2 regions of the Streptomyces sp. NBC_01320 genome follow, and region 1 is predicted to be linked to the other one. Evidence: riboswitches for the same ligand, from Rfam matches in the RefSeq annotation. Region 1 holds a riboswitch; the other holds the start of a gene.
What was found. Region 1 has a riboswitch for cobalamin ahead of OG395_RS21595 (ribonucleoside-diphosphate reductase subunit alpha). Riboswitches for the same ligand answer to the same signal wherever they lie in the genome.
Positions count from the first base shown of each region.

Region 1 (7,114 bases):
CTCGGCTTCATGGCGATCGCCGCCGGAGTCAAGGTGGAGAACGGACAGTTGGCGATCCCGCAGCTGTTCGAGAACATGTTCCCCGACTGGTTCGCCGGTGTGGCGTTCGCCGCGATCGGCATCGGCGCGCTGGTGCCCGCCGCGATCATGTCGATCGCCGCGGCAAACCTCTTCACCCGGAACATCTACAAGGACTTCCTGAAGCCCGACGCGACCCCGGCCCAGGAGACGAAGGTCTCCAAGCTGGTGTCGCTGCTGGTGAAGGTCGGTGCGCTCGTCTTTGTCCTCACCATGGACAAGACGGTCGCGATCAACTTCCAGCTGCTCGGCGGGATCTGGATCCTGCAGACGTTCCCGGCGCTGGTCGGCGGCCTGTTCACCCGATGGTTCCACCGCTGGGCGCTGCTCGCGGGCTGGGCCGTCGGCATGGTGTACGGCACGCTCGCCGCGTACGGAGTGGCGAGCCCGACCCAGGCGCACTTCGGCGGATCCTCGAAGGAGATCCCGGGGATCGGCGAGATCGGCTACATCGGTCTGACGGCGTTCGTGCTGAACGCCGTGGTGACCGTGGTGCTGACGTTCGTCCTGAACGCGGTGAAGGCCCCGGCGGGCGTCGACGAGACCTCCCCGGCGGACTACACGGCGGACGCGGGCGACCCGGGCGTCCGGGTGGAACTCCCGTCGGCCAGGCCCGAGTCGAGCCCGTCACCCGACGCGAGCCCGTCCGCCGGCTAGAAGACTGCTGAAAATCTTGTCGAAGGGTCCAGTCCTGTCCTGGGTAGCCGGGTATCGCCTGGGGTGGATGTTCTCAGCCGCTCCGACGGGGCGGCTCCCAGACCGAGCAGTCGTGTGCGAAGAGCACGCGTCGGGGGTCGAAGTCGGTGAGCCGCTCCAGCCATCGTTGATAGGTCGGAAGCGGCTGCTCCAGACCCTGGAGCGTGGCCTGGCGGGCAAGGTGATCCGACGCGAAATGGGACGCGAAGTCGTGCGCCTGACCGGCGAGGACCACCGTCCCATCGCTCTCCCTGACCACCAGCGACTGGTGCCCGTCGGTATGCCCGGGGGTCGGAATGATCCAGACTCCAGGCCAGACCTCGGCTTCGCCGCCGATCTCCTCGTAGGTCGCACCGGGGAAGTCGATGAGTTCGTCAATCGTGTAATCGCCTTGGCGAGCAGTGGCCAGCTCCACGGCCTGCACCAGGATCGGCTTTCTGGCCAGCAAGGGGTTCCCGCCGCAGTGGTCGAAGTGAAGGTGGCAGTTCACGACCAGGGAGACATCCGCGAGGGTGACGCCGACCGCCGCGAGGGCGCCCTCCAGCGGCCGTCGTTGAGGGCGGTAGTGGGCCTCGGCCTCGGGATCGGCGGATCCGACACCGGTGTCAAAGAGGATCAGTCCTTCATCGCGCCGCACCAAATAGGCGAGCACGGGTTCAACCCGCGGCTGAGGGCCGCCGGTCTCGGATGCAGGTCGGACGAAGTACCCCAGGTCGAGTCGATGCACCGCTGCGTTCCGCTCCATCCGGTCATGATGGCGCACCGTTGTGTTCTTTCCGGGTTGTCCACCGACAGCGGACACGGCGGGCTCACAGCGAAAACAGCTGGCCTGAGCAGCCGTCAGCGTTAGGGCCTTTCGTCTGGATCAGGCCCGATCCGGAAGACAGTCCCTGGTTCCCTCGCCGGTACGGCACACCCCCGGCATGGACCTGTTGATCCGCCCGATCACCCCAGCGGAACACACCGCCCTCGGGGAGATCACCGCCCACGCCGACCTCGACGACGGTCTGCTCGACTTCGGCGCCGACGATCCGTATCTCGAAAAGCTCCGGGCCGTGCTCCGTCGCGTCGCCGAGGCCGAGGTGTTCGTCGCCGTCGGTGCCGACGGCACGCTCCTCGGCGGAGTCACGTATGCACCGCCCGGCAATACGTGGGCTGACGTCGCCGGCCCCGACGAGGCCGAGTTCCGGATGCTCGCCGTCGCACGGGAGACGCGCGGCCTTGGCGCCGGCGAGGCGCTCGTACAGGCCTGTATCGACCGGGCTCGCGGCACGGAAGGCATCGCGCGGCTCGTCCTGTCGACGACGCCGGCCATGCTCGCGGCCCACCGGGGCTACCGCCGCCTGGGCTTCGTACGGACTCCGGAGCGCGACTGGGATCCCATTCCAGGTCTCCCGCTGCTCACGTACAGCCTGAGCCTGTCAACTACCCGTCGCTGAGGCGATGGGCTTGCGTTACGCGACATCACTGGCGGTGATGCGTTGTCCGCGTTCAGCCGTCCGCCGTGGAGGCGGGACGGCAGGGGCCGTTGACGGGGCCCCGCGTCGCCACAACGTCCACGCGCGGGCGCGGATGTTGCGGGAGCCGTTCCGGTCGGCGTGATCAACGAATCCGCACGACCGGCACACGAACCGGGCCTGGGAGACCCGGTTCGCCTTGTCGATGTGCCCGCACTGGGCGCAGGTGCGGGAGGTGTACGCCGGGTCGACGTACACCACCGGCACTCCTGCCCGGCGGGCCTTGTACACGATGAACTCTCCCAGCTGGGCGAAGGCCCAGGTGTGGAGCGTGGCCCGTTGGGGCTTGCGAAGCCGTACCCTCGCCCGGATGCCCGTGAGGTCTTCCAGGGCGATTCCGCGCGAGGTGCGTTCAGCCTCGGCCGCGATATGTTTCGCGATCTTGTGGTTGATGTCCCGGGCCCGCCGCGCGTCCTTGCGGCGCCGCCGTACGGCGCGGCGCATGGCGGACTTGGTGTTCTTCTTCTGCAGCTTGGTGCGCAGCTTCCGGTCGCGGAGCCGCATGCGGTTGAGCTGCCGTCCGGCCATGATGCGGCCGTCCGAAGTGGTGGCGATGTTCACGATCCCCAGATCAACCCCAAGGAAATCCACCGGATCGGTATTCAGTTCCGCTTCGGGCACCTCGCAGGTCGCGACCAGGTACCAGGAGCCGTCCCGGCACACCAGATCCGACTCACCCTTGCGATAGCGGGCGAGGGTGGCCAGCTGCTCCGTACTGCCGGTGAACGCGACTCCCTTGACCCGCCCGGCAGTCGTCCAGATCGAGACGGTGCGCGTGTCCATCTGCCAGGACAGCATCCGGTCGTCATAGGGCTGGGCCGCATGGGACCGGAAGGAGACCGGCTTGCCGGTGGTCTGGCGGTGGCGCTTCGTGCCGGGCCTGCCGAGGTTCCCCGCCCGCAGGTTCGCCTGCAGCGTGGTGTACGCGTCGCAGGTCTTCTTGATCACGTGCTGGGCGGCCTGCGCTCCCAGCCCCCACCGCTCCTTCACCTCGGCGTAGGTGTGCTCGCGCAGCGCGAAGTTCCGGAACGTTTCCCTCTCGAACGCAACCTCACTCGCCCACGAGGCTGCCTCGTTGCAGGCACGCAGGGTCGCCTCAAGTGCCGCCGCCTGCACGGACGTCGGTAAGAGCTTGACCTGCACCACCAGCTTCACCCGGCCAGACTAACGCCCAAGATTGACCCACGTCCTGAGATTAGGCACTACACACCGATATACACGGAGGAAGAATGATCATTCATACCCTGCACGCCCACTTGGTCTTCATCCCCACATACGGCGGGGCGTGTTCACCGACGAGATCCTGATGCGCTGCGCGCAGGTCATGGGGGACGTGCGAGCGGACTTCGGTACCACGCTGGTCGAGTTCAACGGCAAACAGGACCAAGTACGTTCATCTCCTGGTCCACTACTCGCCCAAAGTCGCGCTCTCCGAACTCGCCGGCTGCCTCAAGGACGCCTCCACTCGCCACCTCCGACAGGACTTGCCCGACCTCACCCACAAGTACCTGTGGGGCCAGCACTTCTGGTCACCGTCCCGCTTCGCCCCGTCCTGCGGCGGGGCACCCCTGTCCCTCATCAAGGAGTACATCGAGCAACAGAAACGACCCACCTGACCTTCGAAACTGTTCCAGCACTCCGCACCTACGAGCCACGGGAAACAATTCCTCCCGGGCCCAAGCATCGGGACTCCTTGTACGATCATGCTGAACCCGTACGACACAACATGTGGGGGCCGCCTCATCGGGCGGCCCCCACATGTATGCTCGTGCTCGCTGTCGCCGCAGGGAAATCCGGTGCGAATCCGGAACTGTCCCGCAACGGTGTATTCGGTGCCCCTTTGCGCACCCTGAAAGTCCGAGGACCTGCCGACAGCGCGTCCGGCTCGACCGATCCGGACGCCCAGACGTCCGGGCCTCGCGGATGGGCCGGTGGACGCCGCACGCAGTGCTGCCCTCCTTCTTCGGGCATGCCTCCGCGCGGCTGCCCCGCTCCCCCGCCGGCCCCGAGCCGAGCGAGGGAGAGCACCACGTGACCATCGCGCCAGCCGATCCGGCTTCAGTCGCCGAGTCCGCGGGAACCACGAACGACGGACCCGGTACCGCACTGCTGCGGACCCTGACCGACCTCACTGCCGATCTGCCCGACACCGACCCCGGTCGCGTCGCCGCCGCCGCGCTGCGCGGCCGCAACGCCGCGTCGGACGAGGCGGAGTTGCGCGCGCTGGCCACCGAGGCCGCCGCGGGTCTGATCGCCGAGGACCCCTCGTACTCCCGGCTCGCCGCCCGCCTCCTGACCCGCACCATCGCGGACGAGGCGGCCGGTCAGGGCGCGCTGTCGTTCTCCGCCTCGGTAGCCGTCGGCCACCGCGAAGGTCTGATCGCGGACCGCACGGCCGCGTTCGTGGCACTCCACGCGGCCCGGCTCGACGCGCTGGTCGAGCAGTCCCTCGCCGACGGCGCCGACGACCGGTTCGGCTACTTCGGGCTGCGGACGCTGCACAGCCGCTATCTGCTGCGCCACCCGCTCACCCGCCAGGTCATCGAGACGCCGCAGCACTTCATGCTGCGCGTCGCCGCCGGTCTCGCCGAGGACGAGTCGGTACGCGCACTGGACGAGGTCGCCTCGCTGTACGGCCTGATGAGCCGCCTCGACTACCTCCCCTCCTCCCCCACACTCTTCAACTCCGGCACCCGGCACCCGCAGATGTCCTCCTGCTATCTGCTGGACTCGCCGCTGGACGAGCTCGACTCGATCTACGACCGCTACCACCAGGTGGCGCGGCTCTCCAAGCACGCGGGCGGCATCGGCCTGTCGTACTCCCGGATCCGCGCCCGCGGCTCACTGATCCGCGGCACCAATGGGCACTCCAACGGCATCGTGCCGTTCCTGAAGACGCTCGACGCCTCGGTCGCCGCAGTGAACCAGGGCGGCCGCCGCAAGGGCGCCGCCGCCGTCTACCTGGAGACGTGGCACGCGGACATCGAGGAATTCCTGGAGCTGCGCGACAACACGGGCGAGGACCAGCGGCGTACGCACAACCTCAACCTGGCGCACTGGATCCCGGACGAGTTCATGCGCCGGGTCGACGCGGACGGCGACTGGTCGCTGTTCTCCCCCGCCGACGTGCCGGAACTGGTCGACCTGTGGGGCGACGAGTTCGACGCCGCGTACCGGGCCGCCGAGGCCAAGGGCCTGGCCCGCAAGTCGATGCCCGCGCGTGAGCTGTACGGCCGGATGATGCGGACGCTCGCGCAGACCGGTCAGGGCTGGATGACGTTCAAGGACGCCTCCAACCGGACGGCCAATCAGACGGCCGAGCCGGGTCGCGTCGTCCACTCGTCGAACCTGTGCACCGAGATCCTCGAAGTCACCGACGACGGCGAGACCGCCGTCTGCAACCTCGGTTCGGTCAACCTCGGTTCGTTCGTGGCCGACGGCGACATCGACTGGGAGCGGCTGGACGCCACCGTCCGTACCGCCGTGACGTTCCTCGACCGGGTCGTCGACATCAACTTCTACCCGACCGAGCAGGCCGGCCGCTCCAACGCTCGCTGGCGTCCGGTGGGGCTGGGCGCGATGGGGCTCCAGGACGTCTTCTTCCGGCTGCGGCTGCCGTTCGACTCCCCCGAGGCCCGCGCGCTCTCCACGAAGATCTCCGAGCGGATCATGCTCGCCGCGTACGAGGCGTCCTGCGACCTCGCCGAGCGTTCCGGTCCGCTGCCCGCCTGGTCAAAGACGCGCGCCGCCCGCGGCGTACTGCACCCCGACCACTACGACACCGAGCTGAGCTGGCCGGAGCGCTGGCAAGCGCTGCGCGCCCGGATCGCACAGACCGGCATGCGCAACTCGCTGCTGCTCGCCATCGCTCCGACCGCCACGATCGCCTCGATCGCCGGGGTGTACGAGTGCATCGAGCCGCAGGTCTCCAACCTCTTCAAGCGCGAGACCCTCAGCGGTGAGTTCCTCCAGGTCAACGCCTACCTGGTGAACGAGCTGAAGCAGCTGGGCGTGTGGGACGCGCGGACCCGCGAGGCGCTGCGCGAGGCGAGCGGCTCGGTGCAGGGCTTCGCCTGGATCCCGGAGGACGTACGGGCGCTGTACCGCACGGCGTGGGAGATCCCTCAGCGCGGTCTGATCGACATGGCGGCGGCGCGTACACCGTTCCTGGACCAGAGCCAGTCGCTGAACCTGTTCCTGGAGACGCCGACGATCGGCAAGCTCTCCTCGATGTACGCCTACGCCTGGAAGCAGGGGCTCAAGACGACGTACTACCTGCGCTCACGCCCGGCCACCCGGATCGCCCGGGCGGCGTCCGGTCAGGCCACGGTCGCCGCTGCCCTTCCCGGACAGCAGGCTTCGGCTCCCGACGCGGACGCGATCGCCTGTTCCCTCGAAAACCCCGAGTCCTGCGAGGCCTGCCAGTAATGAGCTCAACCGACAAGAATCTGCTCGACCCGGGCTTCGAACTGACCCTGCGGCCCATGCGCTACCCGGACTTCTACGAGCGCTACCGCGACGCGATCAAGAACACCTGGACGGTCGAGGAGGTCGACCTCCACTCCGACGTCGCCGATCTCGCCAAGCTGACACCCGCCGAGCAGCACATGATCGGCCGGCTCGTCGCGTTCTTCGCGACCGGCGACTCGATCGTGTCGAACAACCTTGTGCTGACGCTGTACAAGCACATCAACTCCCCCGAGGCGCGGCTGTATCTGTCGCGGCAGCTCTTCGAGGAGGCCGTGCACGTCCAGTTCTATCTGACGCTGCTCGACACGTACCTGCCCGACCCGGACGACCGCGCGGCCGCGTTCGACGCGGTG
Region 1 is NZ_CP108390.1:4,791,863-4,798,976, forward strand. It holds gene mctP (monocarboxylate uptake permease MctP) at 1-735, shown strand, start outside; gene OG395_RS21575 (N-acyl homoserine lactonase family protein) at 809-1,519, opposite strand; gene OG395_RS21580 (GNAT family N-acetyltransferase) at 1,698-2,213, shown strand; gene OG395_RS21585 (RNA-guided endonuclease InsQ/TnpB family protein) at 2,229-3,446, opposite strand; partial or broken gene tnpA (IS200/IS605 family transposase) at 3,521-3,907, shown strand; adenosylcobalamin-variant (AdoCbl-variant) riboswitch at 4,067-4,166, shown strand; gene OG395_RS21595 (ribonucleoside-diphosphate reductase subunit alpha) at 4,323-6,719, shown strand; gene OG395_RS21600 (ribonucleotide-diphosphate reductase subunit beta) at 6,719-7,114, shown strand, end outside.

Region 2 (7,114 bases), 2.4 Mb from region 1:
GTTCTACCGGCCCACCGTCCTCACCCACGTCGACGACCGGACGCCCGCATACGCGGAGGAGGTCTTCGGTCCGGTCGCCCCCGTGCGGTCCTTCGGCACCCTGGACGAGGCCGCGGCGCTGGCTGCCGACAGCCCGTACGGGCTGTCGCTCGGCATCGTCACCCGCGACACCGCCCTCGGCCTGGAACTCGCCGACCGGATCCCGACCGGCATCGCCCACATCAACGACCAGACGGTGAACGACGAGGCGGTCGCACCCTTCGGCGGCATCGCCGCGTCAGGCACCGGGGCGCGCTTCGGGGGCGATGCCAACCTGGAGGCCTTCACCGACCTGCGCTGGACGACGGTCCGCCGCGAACCGGCCGGCCACCCCTTCTAACCGGCCACCCCTTCTAAACGGTGGCGGGCACGCCGAAGGGGTCCGGCCGGCGAACCGGCCGGACCCCTTCGGCGTCGCTCGCTCGCGCTGCCTACTTCTCGCCCTTCTGCTGGTCCTCGATGGACTTGCGGACCTCGTCCATGTCCAGCTTGCGGGCCTGCCCGATGACATCCTCGAGCGACGTCTCCGGCAGGGCCCCCGGCTGGGAGAACACCGCCACATTGTCCCGGACGATCATCAGGGTCGGAATGGACCGGATCTCGAAGGCAGCCGCCAGCTCCTGCTGCGCCTCCGTGTCGACCTTGGCGAAGACCAGGTCGCCGTGGCGCTCGGACGCCGCGTCGTACACCGGCGCGAACTGCCGACACGGGCCGCACCAGGAAGCCCAGAAGTCGATCAGGATGAACTCGTTCTCGCTGACGACCTGATCGAAGTTTTCCTTGGTGAGCTCTACGGTGCTCATGCTCTCGATACCTCTTCCTGTGCCCGTTCGGACGTGTCCGGCACAACGGTGCCCGGTTCTGCGCTATTCCGCCTGCCCATGTGGCCGTGGCTCACACCCCCGGCCAGACTGTCCCCCATGACAGATGCTGTGGAGAACGCCGTGTACGACGTCGTGGTGATCGGTGCGGGGCCTGTGGGCGAGAACGTGGCGGATCGGACCCGGGCTGCCGGACTGTCCACGGCGGTCGTCGAGACGGAGCTCGTCGGCGGCGAGTGCTCGTACTGGGCGTGCATGCCGAGCAAGGCGCTGCTGCGCCCCGTGGTGGCTCGCGCCGACGCGCGCAAGGTCCCCGGACTCAGCGCGGCTGTCCAGGGACCCCTGGACACGGCCGCCGTCCTCGCGCACCGTGACGAGTACGCCTCACACTGGAAGGACGACGGCCAGGTCGCCTGGCTGGAGGGGATCGGCGCGGACTTCTACCGGGGCCAGGGACGTCTGACCGGTACCAAGGAGGTCTCCGTCACAGGCCCTGACGGCTCCGAACACCGGTTGACCGCCCGGCACGCCGTCGCCGTCTGCACCGGCAGCCGCGCCGTCGTTCCCGACCTTCCCGGAGTCGCCGACGCCCGCCCCTGGACCAGCCGCGAGGCGACCAGCGCCAAGGAGGTGCCGGGCCGACTGGTGATCGTCGGCGGGGGAGTCGTCGGGGTGGAGATGGCCACCGTCTGGCAGGCTCTCGGCGCGCACGTGACGATGCTGATCCGCGGCAAGGGGCTGCTGCCGAAGATGGAGCCGTTCGCGGGCGAGCTGGTCGCCGAGGCCCTCACCGAGGCCGGAGCCGACATCCGCACGGGCGTCTCCGCCACCTCCGTGCGGCGTGCCGGCCCCGACGGGCCGGTCACCGTGGAACTGGACAACGGCGAGCGCATCGAGACCGACGAGATCCTTTTTGCCACCGGCCGTGCCCCGCGCACCGACGACCTCGGGCTGGAAACGGTGGAACTGAAGCCCGGATCCTGGCTGAAGGTCGACGACAGCTGCCGCGTCGAGGGCAGCAACTGGCTGTACGCAGTCGGCGACGTCAATCACCGGGCGCTCCTCACCCACCAGGGCAAATACCAGGCCCGCATCGCGGGTGCCGCGATCGCCGCCCGAGCGCAGGGCACCGCGCCGCTGTCGACCGCGCGCTGGGGCGCACACGCCGCCACCGCCGACCACGCGGCCGTCCCCCAGGTCGTCTTCACCGACCCGGAGGCCGCATCCGTCGGGCTCACCCTCGCCGCGGCCGAGCGCGCCGGGCACCGGGTCCGCGCCGTCGACCACGACCTCGCCGCCGTCGCCGGCTCCGGACTGTACGCGGACGGCTACCGGGGCCGCGCCCGCATGATCGTCGACCTCGACCGCGAGATCGTACTCGGCGTCACCTTCGTCGGCCCCGGCATCGGGGAGCTGCTGCACTCGGCCACGGTGGCCGTTGCGGGTGAGGTCCCCATCGACCGGCTTTGGCACGCGGTCCCCGCCTATCCGACGATCAGCGAGGTGTGGCTGCGCCTGCTGGAGGCGTACCGCGGCTGAGGACGGCTGGTGAGCCGGTGCGTCGGCGACGGGTCCCGCCGTCCCTCGGAGGCACAGCGGGACCCGTCGCCGGGGTGCTTCGTCCCGCGCAGGTGCACGCTGCAACTACGTCCCCGAAGTGCCGGCGAGCTCACGGGGCGAAGCGTTTTTTCCGGTTCTCACCAGTAGTGGCGCCGTCCACCCATCCCGTGGCCGACAGCACCGAGAATCCAGAGGACCGCACCGATCAGCACGAGGGCGACGCCGATGGTCCACAAGATGGAAATTCCGGCCACCATGCCGATCACGAGCAGAATGACTCCGAGGACGATCATTGCGTCCCCCAATCTTTCAGGGCCACTTCCGAGTATGCGCCGGACGGCGTGTCTCGGCGTGGCAGACGACTGCCGTTGCTCGTACTGCCGTCCAGGGCCGGGAATCCCTGGCCGGGACCGCAGTGGATCACACGTGACAGCCGGGGTGTTCCGCGCCGCCGAGGCGGTCCGATGGGCCTTCTCGACCAGGCGCGATCCGGTCCGGCGAACCGCTACGCGACCCGCCTCTCCGGCACCTCCTGTTGCTCTTCCTCGTCGGGCAGCTTCACGTCGCTCACCAAGATGTTGACCTCCACGACCTCCAGACCGGTCATCCGCTCGATGGCGGCGATCACTTCGGTCCGGACGTCGCCCGTGAGCTCGACGATCGAGTATCCGTATTCGACGATGATCGACAGGTCGACCGCCGTTTGGACCTCGCCGACCTCGACCTTGACACCGCTGGTGACGGACTGACCTCCCGCTCCGGGTACCCGCTCCCGCACGGCCCCCATACCGCGGGCGAATCCCCCTCCCATGCCCTGGACTCCGGGCACACCCCGGGCCGCCAGCCCGGCGATCTTCGCCACCACGCCATCGGCGATCGTGGTTCGGCCCCGAGACCCAGGTTCCGTTCGGCGGTTTCCGCCGTGCGGTCCTGCCGCGTGCGTGGCCTCGGATTGCGAGCGCGTGGTTTCGGGCCGGTTCACCTGTGTTTGATCGGTCATGGTCGGTCGCCCTTCCGATGAGAAGGTGGGTTCGAACGCCTTGGCCAGTTTACGTACCATTTGTCCATGTTGCTCGAGCGGTACGGGTGTAGGCGGACCCACGGGCGGGCCCGCGCGGAGAGAGGGGCGGGTGGGCGGACTGCCCCTTCTCGTCCTCCCGCCTTCCTGGGCTCCGCCTCCACGACCGCTTCGGTCTCTCCGTCGGCGGACTCGAACAGGCCGACCGGTCGTCGGGGATGGTGTGACCTGATGCCACCGGCGTGGTGGGCCGGTCCGGTGGTGGAGGCCGACGCCGGATTACGGGACGTCGGCTCCGGTGCTCAGGGACCGCCCGCAGCGCAGGTTCCAGCGGCCGGACCGGCCGCTGAGCTCGGTCAGCGTCAACGGGGCGACGTCCAACCGCCAGAACGTCTGCGGCGGAAGGTCCAGCGCATGCACGATCGCGGCGCGTACCACTGCGGGTTCGGCCACGGCGATCACGCGGCTGTCACCGGCGCCGTCCCGATGCAACGAGTCCAGCCAGCCGCCGACCCGCGTGCACAGGTCCAGCAGCGACTCACCGCCGTGCGGTGCCGCCGAAGGGCCGGACAGCCAGTCCGACACCGCCTCCGGCTCGGCCTCGCTCACCTCAGCCAGCCGCTGCCCGCTCCAGCGCCCCAAGTCCCAGCCACGGAGGGCCGGTTCGGGATCGGACCGCAGCCCCAACGCCTCGGCGGTCCCGGCGCACCGCTCGTCCGTGCCACACACCCGGCGGTCGGCGGCAGGCATCGCGTCCGCGGCCGCACGCGCCCGCCGGACACCGGACGCGTCGAGCGGGGCGTCGCCGTCGAAACGGGCTTCACGCAGCGCCGCGTTGAGCGCCGGTGAGATCAACATCACCTGTACCGTCAACACCGGTGTCAACTCCCTGAACTGTGGCCTCTCGGGTAAGCACACCATGGCATCCGGGCCTCCCGGCCCCGCGGATGGCGCCATGGCGGCGCGTGCCCGCAGGCGGTATGGTCGCGACGAACATGACGACGGTGTGATGGAAGTCCGGTGAGAATCCGGCACGGTCGCGCCACTGTGAACCCGTACCCGTACGGGAAGTCAGACCCGGCACTGTCGTCTCAGGTACCACGATCGGGACGCGTGTTCCCCCAGGAGGTTCTGCCATGGCACAGACTGCTGCCCCCGCAAGCGTCGCAACACCCGCCATCACCCCCATCTCGCTGAAGGCCATTGCCCCGTGGGCGGTCTTCTTCGGCATCCTCATGCTCGTCCTGCTGTACTTCGTCGGCGCCGAGCAGGGTGCCACCGCCGTCATCTCCGGCGAAGGTGTCCACGAGTGGGTTCACGACGGTCGCCACCTGCTCGGTTTCCCCTGCCACTGACACGCTGCGCACCCCAGGGGAACCCGCTCATGAACTCCATATCCGTCAGAGCCCTGCTCGTCCGCGGCATGCTGGCCGGACTTGCCGCGGGCGCGCTCGCTCTTGCCGTCGCCTACTTCCTCGGTGAATCCCGGGTGGACGCGGCGATCGCGCTCGAAGAGGCTCACAGCCACGACCACGGCGGCGGCGAGGAAGTCGTCAGCCGCACGATGCAGTCCACCGCGGGTCTCGCCACCGGTGTCCTGGTCTTCGGCGTGGCTATCGGCGGCATCGCCGCGCTGGTCTTCTGCTACGCCCTCGGCCGCATCGGCAGGTTCGGCCCGAGGGCCACGGCCGCATTGATCGCGTTCGGCGCCCTGCTGACCGTGTATGTGGTGCCATTCCTCAAGTACCCGGCCAATCCGCCGGCTGTCGGAAACCCCGACACGATCGGCCAACGCACCACCCTGTTCTTCCTGATGGTCGCCCTCAGCGTGCTGCTGGCCGTCGCTGCCGTCATCTTCGGCAAGCGGCTGGCTCCCCGCCTCGGCAACTGGAACGCGTCCATTGCGGCGTCCGCCGCCTATGTGCTCGTCATCGGGCTGGCCTACGGCTTCCTGCCCTCGTTCAATGAGGTCGGAAAGGACTTCCCGGCCAGTCTGCTGTGGGAGTTCCGCCTCGCCACCCTCGCCGTTCAGGTCACGCTGTGGACCACTTTCGGTCTGGTCTTCGGCTATCTGACCGAGCGACTGCTGGTGCCGAAGACCGGCACGGTGACGTCCGAGGGCGGTACCACGTCCCATGCGGCCGCCGCTGCGAGCTGAGGCGCCGGCCGACTCGTCGGCCGTATGACGGCAGAACCCGCCGGAGTGTCCCGGCGGGTTCTGCCCTTTATGCGGCGTCCGTCGCGTCGGTGGCTTCAGCCACGTACGTCATCTCCGTTGCGTCCGGCGCCTCCGGCGTGTCCGACCATTCGATGAGGAAGTGCTTCACCCGGTCGTCCGCCCTGACGAAACACATGCCTGCCGCCACCATGACACGCTGGGACGCGATGTTGTCGAGGTCGGCATCGCCCTTCACGGCGGCGATGCCCTCGTCGCGGGCGAGCTCCAGCAGCGCCCGCAGCGCCTCGGAGGCGTACCCCTTACCACGCGCCGCAGGGGTCAGGCCGTAGCCGATCGTCACTTGCCCCTCCGCGTTCGGAGCGCCGTGAAAGCCCACTCCGCCTATGGCGTGTCCGTCCTGGCGGAGGCGGATCTCGTAGGCGCCGAACGGCTGGGGGTTGCCGGTGTCGGCGCAATGCTCCAGGAAATGCCCGGCCCCGGCCGCGTCGCCGTCGGTAGGGTACTCCGGTGCCCATAGGGCCCCTGGCCCCGGACGGCGGGCCACTACGTTCTCCGCCTCGGCGGGACTCAACGGGTGGAGTACGAGTCGAGGTGTCACAAGATCTCCCATGACCCGTCGGACTATCACGGCGGCGAGCCTCGGCGCACCGGAATAATCGGATTCTTTGCTGCCTGAAGGGGTGGGCAGCCGTGCCCTGACCTTCGAGCAGTGCGCGGAGGACCACGTGGCGGCCTTCCGCTGACACGGGCCCCGGTCGACGCCGCCGGCACCTCCCGGGCCGACGCACGTGGACACGGCCCGTCCGCAACGGAGGGCCCGGGCGGCATGCGTTCGCCGACCGGGCCCACCGTCTTGCACCCACAGCGGCCGGGAAGGAGGGCGGGGCTTCCCCGTCGGACAGCGTCCGTCCCGAAGCCTCGCCGTCTCAGCTGCCCATGTCCTCCCCGAAGTCCCCCGACATCGCCGCCGCCATCCTCAGGTGAGGCGTCGCCTCCTCCTGCCGGCCCTGCCGCTCCAGGGTGCGGCCGAGCATCAGCCGCGCATAGTGCTCCACCGGGTCGCGCTGCAGCACCGCCCGCAGCTCCGTCTCGGCCTTGCCGAGCCGCGCCGAGTGGTAATAGGCGCGGGCCAGCAGCAGCCGCGGCGCGACCTGCTCCGGTGCCTCCTCGACCAGTCCGCCCAGGATCCGGGCCGCGGTCAGGTACTCCTTGGCCTCGAAGAACATCCGGGCGCGGTCCCAGCGGTCGGCTGCCGTGCCGAACTCGTAATAGGTGTCGTTCACTTGTCCTCCTCGGTCGCGGCTTTCGGCGATCCGTCGGGCCATGCGTCCCGTCGTTCGCGCAGCCCGCTGTCAGCTTCCACAACACATCACTATGGTTGAACATTCCACCAAACTTTTGGCGTGGGTATCGACCGCCCGCGCCGGCACAGGAATAGGTTGAGCGCCATGAGCAATCTCGATCGCCAGGCCGCACTCTCCGTCTGCGGCGGCCGGG
Region 2 is NZ_CP108390.1:2,362,322-2,369,435, reverse strand. It holds gene OG395_RS11160 (aldehyde dehydrogenase family protein) at 1-379, shown strand, start outside; gene trxA (thioredoxin) at 471-842, opposite strand; gene OG395_RS11150 (dihydrolipoyl dehydrogenase family protein) at 960-2,399, shown strand; gene OG395_RS11145 (DUF6131 family protein) at 2,558-2,713, opposite strand; gene OG395_RS11140 (Asp23/Gls24 family envelope stress response protein) at 2,926-3,420, opposite strand; gene OG395_RS11135 (histidine phosphatase family protein) at 3,718-4,296, opposite strand; adenosylcobalamin (AdoCbl) riboswitch at 4,423-4,571, shown strand; gene OG395_RS11130 (CbtB domain-containing protein) at 4,575-4,793, shown strand; gene OG395_RS11125 (CbtA family protein) at 4,823-5,596, shown strand; gene OG395_RS11120 (GNAT family N-acetyltransferase) at 5,664-6,227, opposite strand; gene OG395_RS11115 (tetratricopeptide repeat protein) at 6,544-6,900, opposite strand; gene OG395_RS11110 (pirin family protein) at 7,066-7,114, shown strand, end outside.
Region 2: it holds a riboswitch for cobalamin, as region 1 does, so the genes downstream of both, OG395_RS11130 (CbtB domain-containing protein) here and OG395_RS21595 (ribonucleoside-diphosphate reductase subunit alpha) in region 1, are expected to answer to the same signal.